DNA from 3 places in the Clostridium sp. 10cd* genome. Region 1 is predicted to be linked to each of the others. Evidence: riboswitches for the same ligand, from Rfam matches in the RefSeq annotation. Region 1 holds a riboswitch; each other region holds the start of a gene.
The links. Region 1 has a riboswitch for thiamine pyrophosphate ahead of thiC (phosphomethylpyrimidine synthase ThiC). Riboswitches for the same ligand answer to the same signal wherever they lie in the genome.
Positions count from the first base shown of each region.

Region 2: another riboswitch for thiamine pyrophosphate. It lies ahead of ACG3M1_RS04785 (HAD family hydrolase); the one in region 1 lies ahead of thiC (phosphomethylpyrimidine synthase ThiC).
Region 3: another riboswitch for thiamine pyrophosphate. It lies ahead of thiW (energy coupling factor transporter S component ThiW); the one in region 1 lies ahead of thiC (phosphomethylpyrimidine synthase ThiC).

Region 1 covers NZ_CP172347.1:3,577,761-3,581,041, reverse strand. Annotated here, with positions in the region: gene ACG3M1_RS17800 (ATP-binding cassette domain-containing protein) at 1-768, shown strand, start outside; TPP riboswitch at 926-1,030, shown strand; gene thiC (phosphomethylpyrimidine synthase ThiC) at 1,129-2,436, shown strand; gene ACG3M1_RS17790 (hypothetical protein) at 2,767-3,138, shown strand.
Region 2 covers NZ_CP172347.1:953,010-956,290, reverse strand. Annotated here, with positions in the region: gene ACG3M1_RS04795 (putative bifunctional diguanylate cyclase/phosphodiesterase) at 1-207, opposite strand, end outside; gene thiD (bifunctional hydroxymethylpyrimidine kinase/phosphomethylpyrimidine kinase) at 453-1,250, opposite strand; gene ACG3M1_RS04785 (HAD family hydrolase) at 1,253-1,891, opposite strand; TPP riboswitch at 1,945-2,048, opposite strand; gene ACG3M1_RS04780 (carboxypeptidase M32) at 2,281-3,281, shown strand, end outside.
Region 3 covers NZ_CP172347.1:77,792-81,072, reverse strand. Annotated here, with positions in the region: gene thiE (thiamine phosphate synthase) at 1-114, opposite strand, end outside; gene thiM (hydroxyethylthiazole kinase) at 111-920, opposite strand; gene thiW (energy coupling factor transporter S component ThiW) at 871-1,434, opposite strand; TPP riboswitch at 1,660-1,761, opposite strand; gene ACG3M1_RS00355 (hypothetical protein) at 2,006-2,335, shown strand; gene ACG3M1_RS00350 (GntR family transcriptional regulator) at 2,433-2,804, shown strand; gene ACG3M1_RS00345 (hypothetical protein) at 2,856-3,281, shown strand, end outside.

The sequences.
Region 1 (3,281 bases):
GATACGGTGCGCAGTCCGTTTTATGCGGCTGCCCTAAAGACAAAAATGAGAAATCTGAAGGCACAGGATCGCAGGCTGGAGAAGGAGGGCTATGCGCATGTGGACAGCGTGGAGGAGGCGATCGATGTTTTCTTCCAGTGTGAAGGCTTTCCGAAAAGCCGACGTATCCTTGAGTTTCATTTGGAGGAATTGAAAACAGACGTAAGTACGCTTCTGCAGGATATTCACATAACACTTTATGGTAGACAGAAGACGGTGATAGCCGGTGAAAACGGATGTGGAAAAAGTCTGTTGATGAAGGAAATTCATAAAGTATTGAAATCTCATACGGATATTCGTCTCGGCTATATGCCGCAGAATTATGCAGAAGCATTTTCAGCAAAGGACACACCGGTGACATTTTTGCTGGAAGCCTGTGACAGGGACGATATAACAAGAGCGCGGGAATTGCTCGGACGGATGAAGTTCACCAGAGAGGAGATGGAGCATTCCGTATATCAGCTGAGTGAAGGGCAAAAGGCGAAGCTGTATCTGCTGCGGTTCATTAAGCAGGGCTGCAATGTCCTTCTGCTGGATGAGCCGACACGGAATCTGTCTCCGCTGACAAGTCCTGTCATACGCCGTATTCTGAAGGACTTTCCAGGCTGTATTCTGGCTGTATCCCATGACCGGCTGTTTATACAGGAGGTGTTTGATTCTGTTTTGTATGTTGCACAGGGGGAGCTGCAGGTGCTGGAAACCGAACAATTTATGGAAGCACTGGGCTAACACGGATTATACAGGCTGTTCATGGTATGGCAATGCAAACGGGGAATGCCTCCCGCTGCGTCGATCTGTTGTTTTCTGGAAAATGATCGCATACACAAAGCAAAGCCATTGCAGAATTAGCATTGACAGCCCCGTCATTTTGTGGTGTAATATTTTCGTACAAAAAATGGGGTGCCTACGTATGGCTGAGATCGGAGATCATCCGGGACCCAAGGAACCTGATACGGGTAATGCCGGCGTAGGGATTTTATAGGGAAGCACAGCAGGACGGAAGCTTATGCTGTTATCATCCGGAAAAAATCATAGAAGCTGACACCGTAGCGGGCGTACAGCTTTTTTTACATATAGGAGGATAACACAATGTACACTACACAAATGGATGCTGCCAGACAGCATATCATCACTGAGGAAATGAAGGCTGTCGCTGCCTATGAACAGATGGAGGAGGCAGAGGTTTGCCGGTTGGTCGCTGCCGGACAGGTGGTGATCCCGGCAAACAGACATCATACATGCCGGAAATCCTATGGAATCGGAAGCATGCTGAAGACAAAAATCAATGTGAATCTGGGGACGAGCAGAGATTGTCTTGATTTGGACATGGAGATGGAAAAGGTACGGCATGCCGTGCAAATGGGAGCTGAGGCCATTATGGATTTAAGCTCCTTTGGCGATACGCAGACATTCCGTAGAAAGCTGGTTGCGGAATGCCCGGCAATTCTTGGTACCGTGCCGATATATGATGCCCTGGTATATTACCATAAGGCATTGAGGGATATCACTGCACAGGAATGGCTGGATGTCTTTCGTATGCATGCAGAGGACGGTGTTGATTTTATGACAATTCACTGTGGAATCAACAGGCAGACTGCACAGCGCTTCAAACAACAGAAGCGAATTACGAACATCGTATCCCGCGGTGGCTCCATCATGTTTGCCTGGATGGAAATCACCGGGAATGAAAATCCGTTTTATGAGTATTTTGATGAAGTTTTAAGGATATGCAGAGAGCACGATGTCACGCTTTCGCTCGGAGATGCCTGCCGCCCTGGCTGCTTGGAGGATGCCGGGGATATTGCACAGATGGAGGAGCTTGTTACGCTGGGAGAACTGACGCAGCGTGCATGGGCACAGGATGTGCAGGTCATTATCGAGGGACCGGGACATATGCCGCTTCATCAGATTCAGGCGAATATGGAGCTGCAGAAAACAATCTGCAAGGGGGCACCGTTTTATGTGCTCGGTCCAATTGTTACCGATGTCGCACCGGGCTATGATCATATCACTGCGGCGATCGGCGGTGCAATGGCGGCAGCCTACGGAGCCAGCTTTTTATGCTATGTGACACCGGCAGAGCACTTGTCTCTTCCTGATGTCGATGATGTTAAGGAAGGAATCATTGCAAGTAAAATTGCTGCACACGCGGCGGATATCGCCAAGGGAGTAAAGGGAGCTATGGATTGGGACCATCAAATGGCTGTAGCACGCGGTAATCTGGATTGGGAACGTATGTTCGCTTTAGCAATGGATCCGGATAAGGCCAGAGCATACCGTGCCCAGTCTGCACCGGAGCGTGAGGATACCTGCACCATGTGCGGGAAAATGTGTGCTATCCGCAATATGAACAAGCTTCTGCGCGGTGAAATCGTTGATATCATGGAAGAGGACTAGCAGTTTTACGCAGGAGCTGCTGCGGCTTTCCGGCAGGTTGATATCTTGTACGCATGTTCGTGAAATTATGTCAGTGTAAAAAATCATGAACAAGCGGCGAAGGAAAAGCAGGAACAAACGCCGAAAGGTAATGAAAGAAAGCGGTTTAGAAAACTTACTGTAACATACAATAGCTTTACCGATATACAGGGGAAGCTATCATACGCAAGATATAAAATACACAGAAGTAACAGGAACAGCATAAACATTACAGGATAACAAGAAGTAACAGGAAAAGCATTGACAGGCCCCTTGAATACTATATAATGAAGATGATAGGGATGTGGTCATATGTCTGAATTTATTGTCAGTAAGCGGATGAAAGATGTGGTTGAGTTTGATAAAACCAACAAAAAGCTGAGATTCCTGCTAGATGAGGGAGATCAGGTATACTATTACAAGGACTTGGAGACGATCGGTATATCCTGCGAGTATCATCATAATCTGAAAAAAGCCCTTGCGCATAATCTGGTGTTTCCCACCTATGCGGAAGGGAGGCAGTTTGTGCGCGTAGGTATTCGTATGAAGGTGCGGATGGGACAGTCTGTTTTTGTACATGTATCTGAGGACATCGTGGATAAAGGTACCCTGCAGTATCATGAGGACATGCGTACAGCTCGGGAAATTGTAAGTTTACTGAAGAAGTGCCGTGCAAAGGCGTAGCATAGAAAGCATAAACAGGCCGGTAACCGAAAGGCAGTGATTCATGCTCAAATGCGGGTATAATCAAAACATGGAGGATTCCATACGATTGTATGTATCAATCGGAATTGAATTCTCCTTTTCGTAAACCCGCTAACGTAAGA
Region 2 (3,281 bases), 2.0 Mb from region 1:
ATGAACCAGATCCCCCCACAACGGAATCAGTCCAGGGACAATGAGATCGGGAAGGTCAAAATCCTGCAGCATATTTTCAGAAATTAAAGCACGATCCTCCTGCATGTTCACAAGGTAAATATAATCATCCGTACTATTGACTATGGTATCATACAACATCCATGGATCCAGCTGAAACTCAGCCAGAATCTCCTTACCGCTTTTCATACAACAACCCCGTTTCTGATTTCAGGCTTCTTTAAAATGGCAGAATGCAGCATCAAAATCCCTGTATTTTTGAGAAGCTCTTTCTTCCTATATCATACCACATCTGCATGAAAAAAATTGCATCATTTTCCTAAATGAATGGTTTTTTAGACTGTATGGAAACTTCATCAAAAAAATATATCACACCAGCATCACACATATTGAAATAACAAATGCTTTTATGTCCATCTTTTCAAGGGCACCTTCTATAACGGCTGCTTCTGTTTGATATTCCAACAGTGATTCAATGGTCCACTGCCCTGTCCCAGATCAAGACCATCGCGTAATGCACCGCTGATAAAAGCCTTGGCTCTTTCCACTGCACTGATCATATCATATCCCAGTGCCAGATTGCCGGCAATGGCGCTGGACAGCGTACAGCCGGTTCCATGGGTGTTTGGATTATCGATTTTTTCACTGGAGAGCCAGTGAGCCTCATCCTTATGTACCAGCAAATCATCGGCACGGTTCATGGAATGCCCGCCCTTTATCAGAATGTATCCGTCATAGTCCTGCGCAATCATGGCAGCAGCCTTCCTCATATGCTGATGATTGCATATCCGTATACCGCTTAAAGCCTCAGCCTCCGGAAGATTCGGTGTTATGATATCGGCAAGAGGAAGCAGCTTTGTTTGCAACAGCTCCAGCGCTGTATCCTCCAGCAGACGGGAGCCGCTGGTGCTGACCATAACCGGATCAACGACAATGCGCTCCACTGCATACTGCTTCAGCTTTTCCACAATGACGGCAATCAGCTCCGGTTGGGAAACCATGCCGATTTTTACCGCATCCGGACGGATATCCGTAAAGACACAGTCAAATTGTTCCTTTAAAAACTTCGGTGTTACATTCATGATCGAAGTCACACCGGTTGTATTCTGTGCAACCAGGGCTGTCAGGATACTCATACCGTATACCTCATGTGCCATAAAGGTTTTTAAATCAGCCTGTGCACCGGCTCCCCCTGTAGGGTCAGTGCCGGCAATTGTTACAACAGTTTTCATGTTCATTCTCCTTTCAAATCATCCAGCGACAGGAAGGCTGCATCGGCCTGCATGCAGATTTCTTTCCAGTGCGCTTTACTGGCTGCATCATATACCGCTGTCACGTGAAAGCCATGCGTCTTCAATGTCTGAACGGCATGCAGTGCATCCTCTACAAACATCGTTTCTGCCTTATCCGTATGCAGCATGGCAGGCATAAGCTCAAACAGACGTCCGTCCTGCTTATCATAGGGGAGCTCCTCACAGCTTGCGACAAAGTCCATATATTCCAGCAGACCGTTTCGTTTCAGGACCTCTTCCGCGCAAACCCGTTCACATGCCGTCAAAACGCCTATACGCATCCCCTGGGTATGCAGTCTTTCCAGACAGGCCCTGGCCCCCTTTTTGGCAGCAACCTCCTGCCTGTAGCGTCGTCGTACGATTGCATAAACCTCTGTACGCACCTGTGCCAGGGAATCCTGTATCACATACTTCTCCTTCAGATACCGGATAGCATCTGTCATCGTCATCAGCTGCAGCTCTTTACTGAGATTTTCCTCTGCTTTGATACCCTTTGTCTGAAGATAGACCGCTGCCAGATCCTCCCAAACCCACATGGAGTCCACCAGCGTGCCATCCAGATCAAATATGTACCCCTTCATATGCTGCGCCTCCTTTTATAATGAAAAAAGGGCTATGCCATGTATGCATAACCCACGTTATATCTGCAGTCCCTACGTTGGCATTATCCAAATCAGGTAATCGGTCGAAGTTCACAACTTCCTCTCAGCCTGTCTACAAGCTCCCTTATTTCCACGCTCATCATACCATTTCCATATATTTTCGTCAACAGGCATCCGCGTTTGAAGACAAGGTTTTTTCTAAACGCAGGCTGACAGATGAGGATTCTGCAAGGCCGGTAAGAAGGGAAGCAGACACACCCGATGCCATCGGATGGTATCCAGCTGCACATTTGTCCCTTCCATCTTTTTATCGGGAACAGTTACGTTTCTTCTTCAGCTGTGATACAATACATTACAGAGGTGATAACATGGATTTAGAAGCATTTTTTCATGAGTATAAAGAAAAAAAGAACGCCTATCAGATGGCACTGAGCACAATGTATTATGACCAGGCCACGATTGCTCCGAAGAACGGCATTCCCTACCGCAACCGCATGACGGCGATCCTGTCGGGAGAAGCCTTCGATCAAATGGCGGACAAGAAAAGTATCCAAAGGATCGAAGAGCTGGCAAGGCAGGAGAATGTAAGTGCAGAGCGTAAGAAAGAGCTGCAGCTGCTGTTGCGCGAGCTGAATGAGCTGCGTGTACTGCCAAGAGAGGTGTACGTGGAGTATCGCAGAACCATCGCAGACAGTGAGGCCGCATGGCATGAGGCAAAGGAACAGGATGATTATCAGCTGTTTAAGCCGCATCTGATCAGCGTCATAGAAAAGCAGAAGGAGATTCTGTCCTATGTCACAGATAAGAAAAGCGATTATGATTTTATGCTGGACAGCTATCAGATCAACACCGATATTGCATATTATGACCGCTTCTTCGATGCCATTCGAAAGGAACTGCTTCCGTTTCTGCAAAAGCTCCTGAAGGAGGGAACACCGATTGACGATTCCCTGCTGTTTACAGCCTTTGATATCAAGGAACAGGAGGCCTTTATGCAGGAGCTCATGGACTATATGAAGGTTAATGACAGGGAATGCTATATGACAACAACGGAGCATCCGTTCACGGACTTCTTCTCAGCGCATGAGGCACGCATTACCACGCATTATCATGAACACAATGTGATGTCTGCGATTTTCTCAACCATTCACGAATACGGGCATGCACAATACGGCCTGCAGGTAAAGGAAGCATATGAGGGAACCTCCCTGTTCAGCGGAATTGGTACAGCCATGCATGAATCACAGTCACGTTTTATGGAAAATCACATCGGAAGAAACCGTGCATTCTGGGAAGTGAATTATCCAAAGCTCCAACAGCATTTTCCAAAGCAGCTACAGGATGTTTCTCTGGATGATTTCATGCGGAT
Region 3 (3,281 bases), 1.1 Mb from region 1:
TAACTGCAATAGAGTAACACCGCCGCGTAACGCCTGTTCAAGTCGTCTAAGAAACTCATCTTCTGATAAACCTGTTGAATCACTTACCAGATATAATGTTAAATCAAATCTCATAGCTCTCTCCTAATCCTTGCTTTCGCAAAATCCAGCGTATTTATTTCATATAAAGAATCAAACAGTGATGCATGAAAGCTGCCCGGTCCCTCTGTGATTGAAACACTTTTCTCCGCAGCCAGCTCAAAGGTTATACATGCTGCCAATGCTGCATCAAGCGCAGTCTCTGTAACGGATAAAAATGCTGCTGCAATCACATTCAGCATACAGCCTGTTCCTGTACAAAGCGTCATCATGGAATCCCCGTTCTCTACAAAATATATCTGCTTTCCATCCGTTAGAATGTCCACCTCTCCACTGCACAAGACAGTAGTACCATATTTGCGTGCAAGCTCGGCCAGCCATTCAGCACTCTTTGCAGGAGCTTCCCGATCATCATCACCCACATCAATCCCCAGAGCATGACTGTCACGGCCACTAACTGCCTTCAGCTCGGAAAGATTACCTTTTATGATGGAGAATTTTCCTTCATGCAACAGCTTCTCTGCAAACGCTTCACGCAGGTCACTGCAGCCAGCACCAACCATGTCAACAATTACCGGAATACCGTTCTCATTTGCACAATGAAGACTTTTCTTCATAGCAATCGCACGACTGTCATCAAAGTTACCAAGATTCAGTGCCAGTGCCTTACTGCATGCGGTTATCTGTTCACATTCCATCGGATGCTGTGCCATAATCGGCTTCGCTCCCAGTGCCAGTACAGCATTTGCACAATCGTTCATACTGATTGGATTGGTGATGCAGTGAATCAGATTATGACTGTGCTGCAGCTGTTTTCTCAGACTCCAGAGTTTCTCGTACATTCTGTTCTCCTCCCAGCTTTCTCTGCATCTTAAGCAGCATACCGCTGTGCTGCATGGATGTCAGAAATACGAATGCAATACTACCGCCGATAACTGTTCCCATAAAGAAGCTAGGAACGTAGAACATCCAGGTCAGACCGTTTCTTCCCCATAGCAACGCCATGACCGGAAAGGAAACAATCGCCCCGATGATTCCTGTTCCGATAATCTCCCCCAGCACAGCTGCCCATATGTTTCCCTTGCTGATTTTATAAAAGATACCTGACAATGCTGCACCAAATACAGCTCCTGTTAATGCTAGCGGCGGAATCCCCATGACTGCCATACGAATTACCCCGATCAGTACCGCACACAGAAACGAATACCAGGGTCCCATCAACACTGCCACTGTAATATTGATAAAGTGTGCCATCGGGCACATTCCCTCCACACGCAGAATTGGCGATATGACAACTCCAACGGCTACCATCATTGCCAGAAATACATGGCGGAAAACACGATTCTCATTTTTCATTTCTACTTACCTCCTGTTTGCTTTCCTTAGGGATAAGAACAGGAAGCACAAAGAAAACAGCTTTCCCGGTTGATATCCCAAGATCGGTCGAAGCCATACAGCTTCCTCTCAGCCTGTCTGGCAGGCTCCCTCGCTGAAGTTCTTTGTACGGTTGGAGCTCCCCTTCCGTATGCAGCAATAAAAAAGAGATACAGCAAACGCAGGCCATATCTCAATATGCAGTCACTCATATTGTACACAGTTCCCTACGTCGGCATTATCCGAATCAGGTTATGGGTCGAAGCGAGCGCTTCCTCTCAGCCGTTTCCAGCTCCCCTTTTTTATCACGATAAAATGTTACCACGGTTCAAAGGGAATTGCAATGCTGTATTTTCTGAAAGCTAAAGAACTCATAGAGTTTTCATTTTAACAGCATAAAATGACCGTTTCCACCCTGTAGAATACCGCTTGTCCCAGAAAGCTTGTTTTTTTCATAATATTCTTTATGATTAAGTACAGAGGTCAGTCCATCCGCAGCTGTTCCGCTGTCAAATGCTTTCTAACCTCTGTGATGAAAAGAAAGGAGGACAGTATGATGCAAAAGGAAGAATTCGAGAACTATAAGCATATGATTGTATCTGAGCAGCCTATTTTTCATGCCTACATCGATATGCGTTCAAATGTTCAATATCATATAAACGTATATGTTTCCCCCTGGTATAAAGCATACAATTATATTTTCTGGATTCAGAACACAACAAAGGATAAAAGCAGAGCCTTTCGTACGGAGCATGTTACACTCGCTACATTCCTTGCGAATTATGTGTCCAATGATAAAAACACACACGAGCATCTGATTCGCGAGTATCTATCAGAATGGATAAAAACCGGTGTTCTTAATGCTGAGGAAACTATCTTTTGAATGCATTTACAGTCTGCCTGTCTGTAAAAACAAACAGGCTTTTCTTGACTGTGCAGTGTATTGCGGTTATAATACACTTGAAGAGAGGTGAATGTGCATGAACTTACAGGATATACAGTTTAACAAGAAAGAACCGATGTATCCACAGCTCAGTCGCTATATCAAAAAGCTAATCCTTGCGGATGAGCTGAAGCATTATGAAGAACTGCCAAGCCGCCGTGAGCTTGCACTTCAGCTCTCCATCAATCCTAACACGGTACAAAAAGCCTATAAACAGCTGGAAGATGAAGGTATTATAAAGACGATAAGCAATGTGAAAAGTGTAGTTATCGTCAATGAGAAAATTCTGGAAAAGCTGCGCAGTGAAATGATAGAGGAAACGATGAAGGAATTTGTAAAGGAGTGTCAGACAAGCGGCCTGGATTTTCAGCAGACGATTGTCTGGCTTACAAAGCTATGGAACACGTAATTTTTATTTCCATCAAGTGTATTGCGTGCGCAATACAGAAAGGAGACTGCGATGAAAGAGATTCGCTTATTTATTGAAAATACCTCTGCGCCTTATGTGAATAAGATCATATTCCTGTACGTGGATATCTTCCTCGTTCAGGTCGCGCTATGCTTTATCGGAATTACTGAGGATATCAACTCTATTATGCTTCTGGCATTCTATCCAAGCTTTCTGCTCCTGTTTCTGATACACAGGAAGCGCTATAAAACCTTTATGAGTGAAGGAGGCTTAACCCGGGTTCGTCTTCTGCCAATCCGGAAATCCACTTTTCTTTACAGTGAACTGCTGTTTCAATTCATGACCTATCTTGGTTTGCTTTGCACGCATTTTCTGACATGGACTGCTCTTTACTTCCTTATGGCAGATAAACAGCCGTTCCTAAGCAACACCTTTCTGTTTTTTCAGCTTTCTCAGGCAACCGCAACTACCTATATG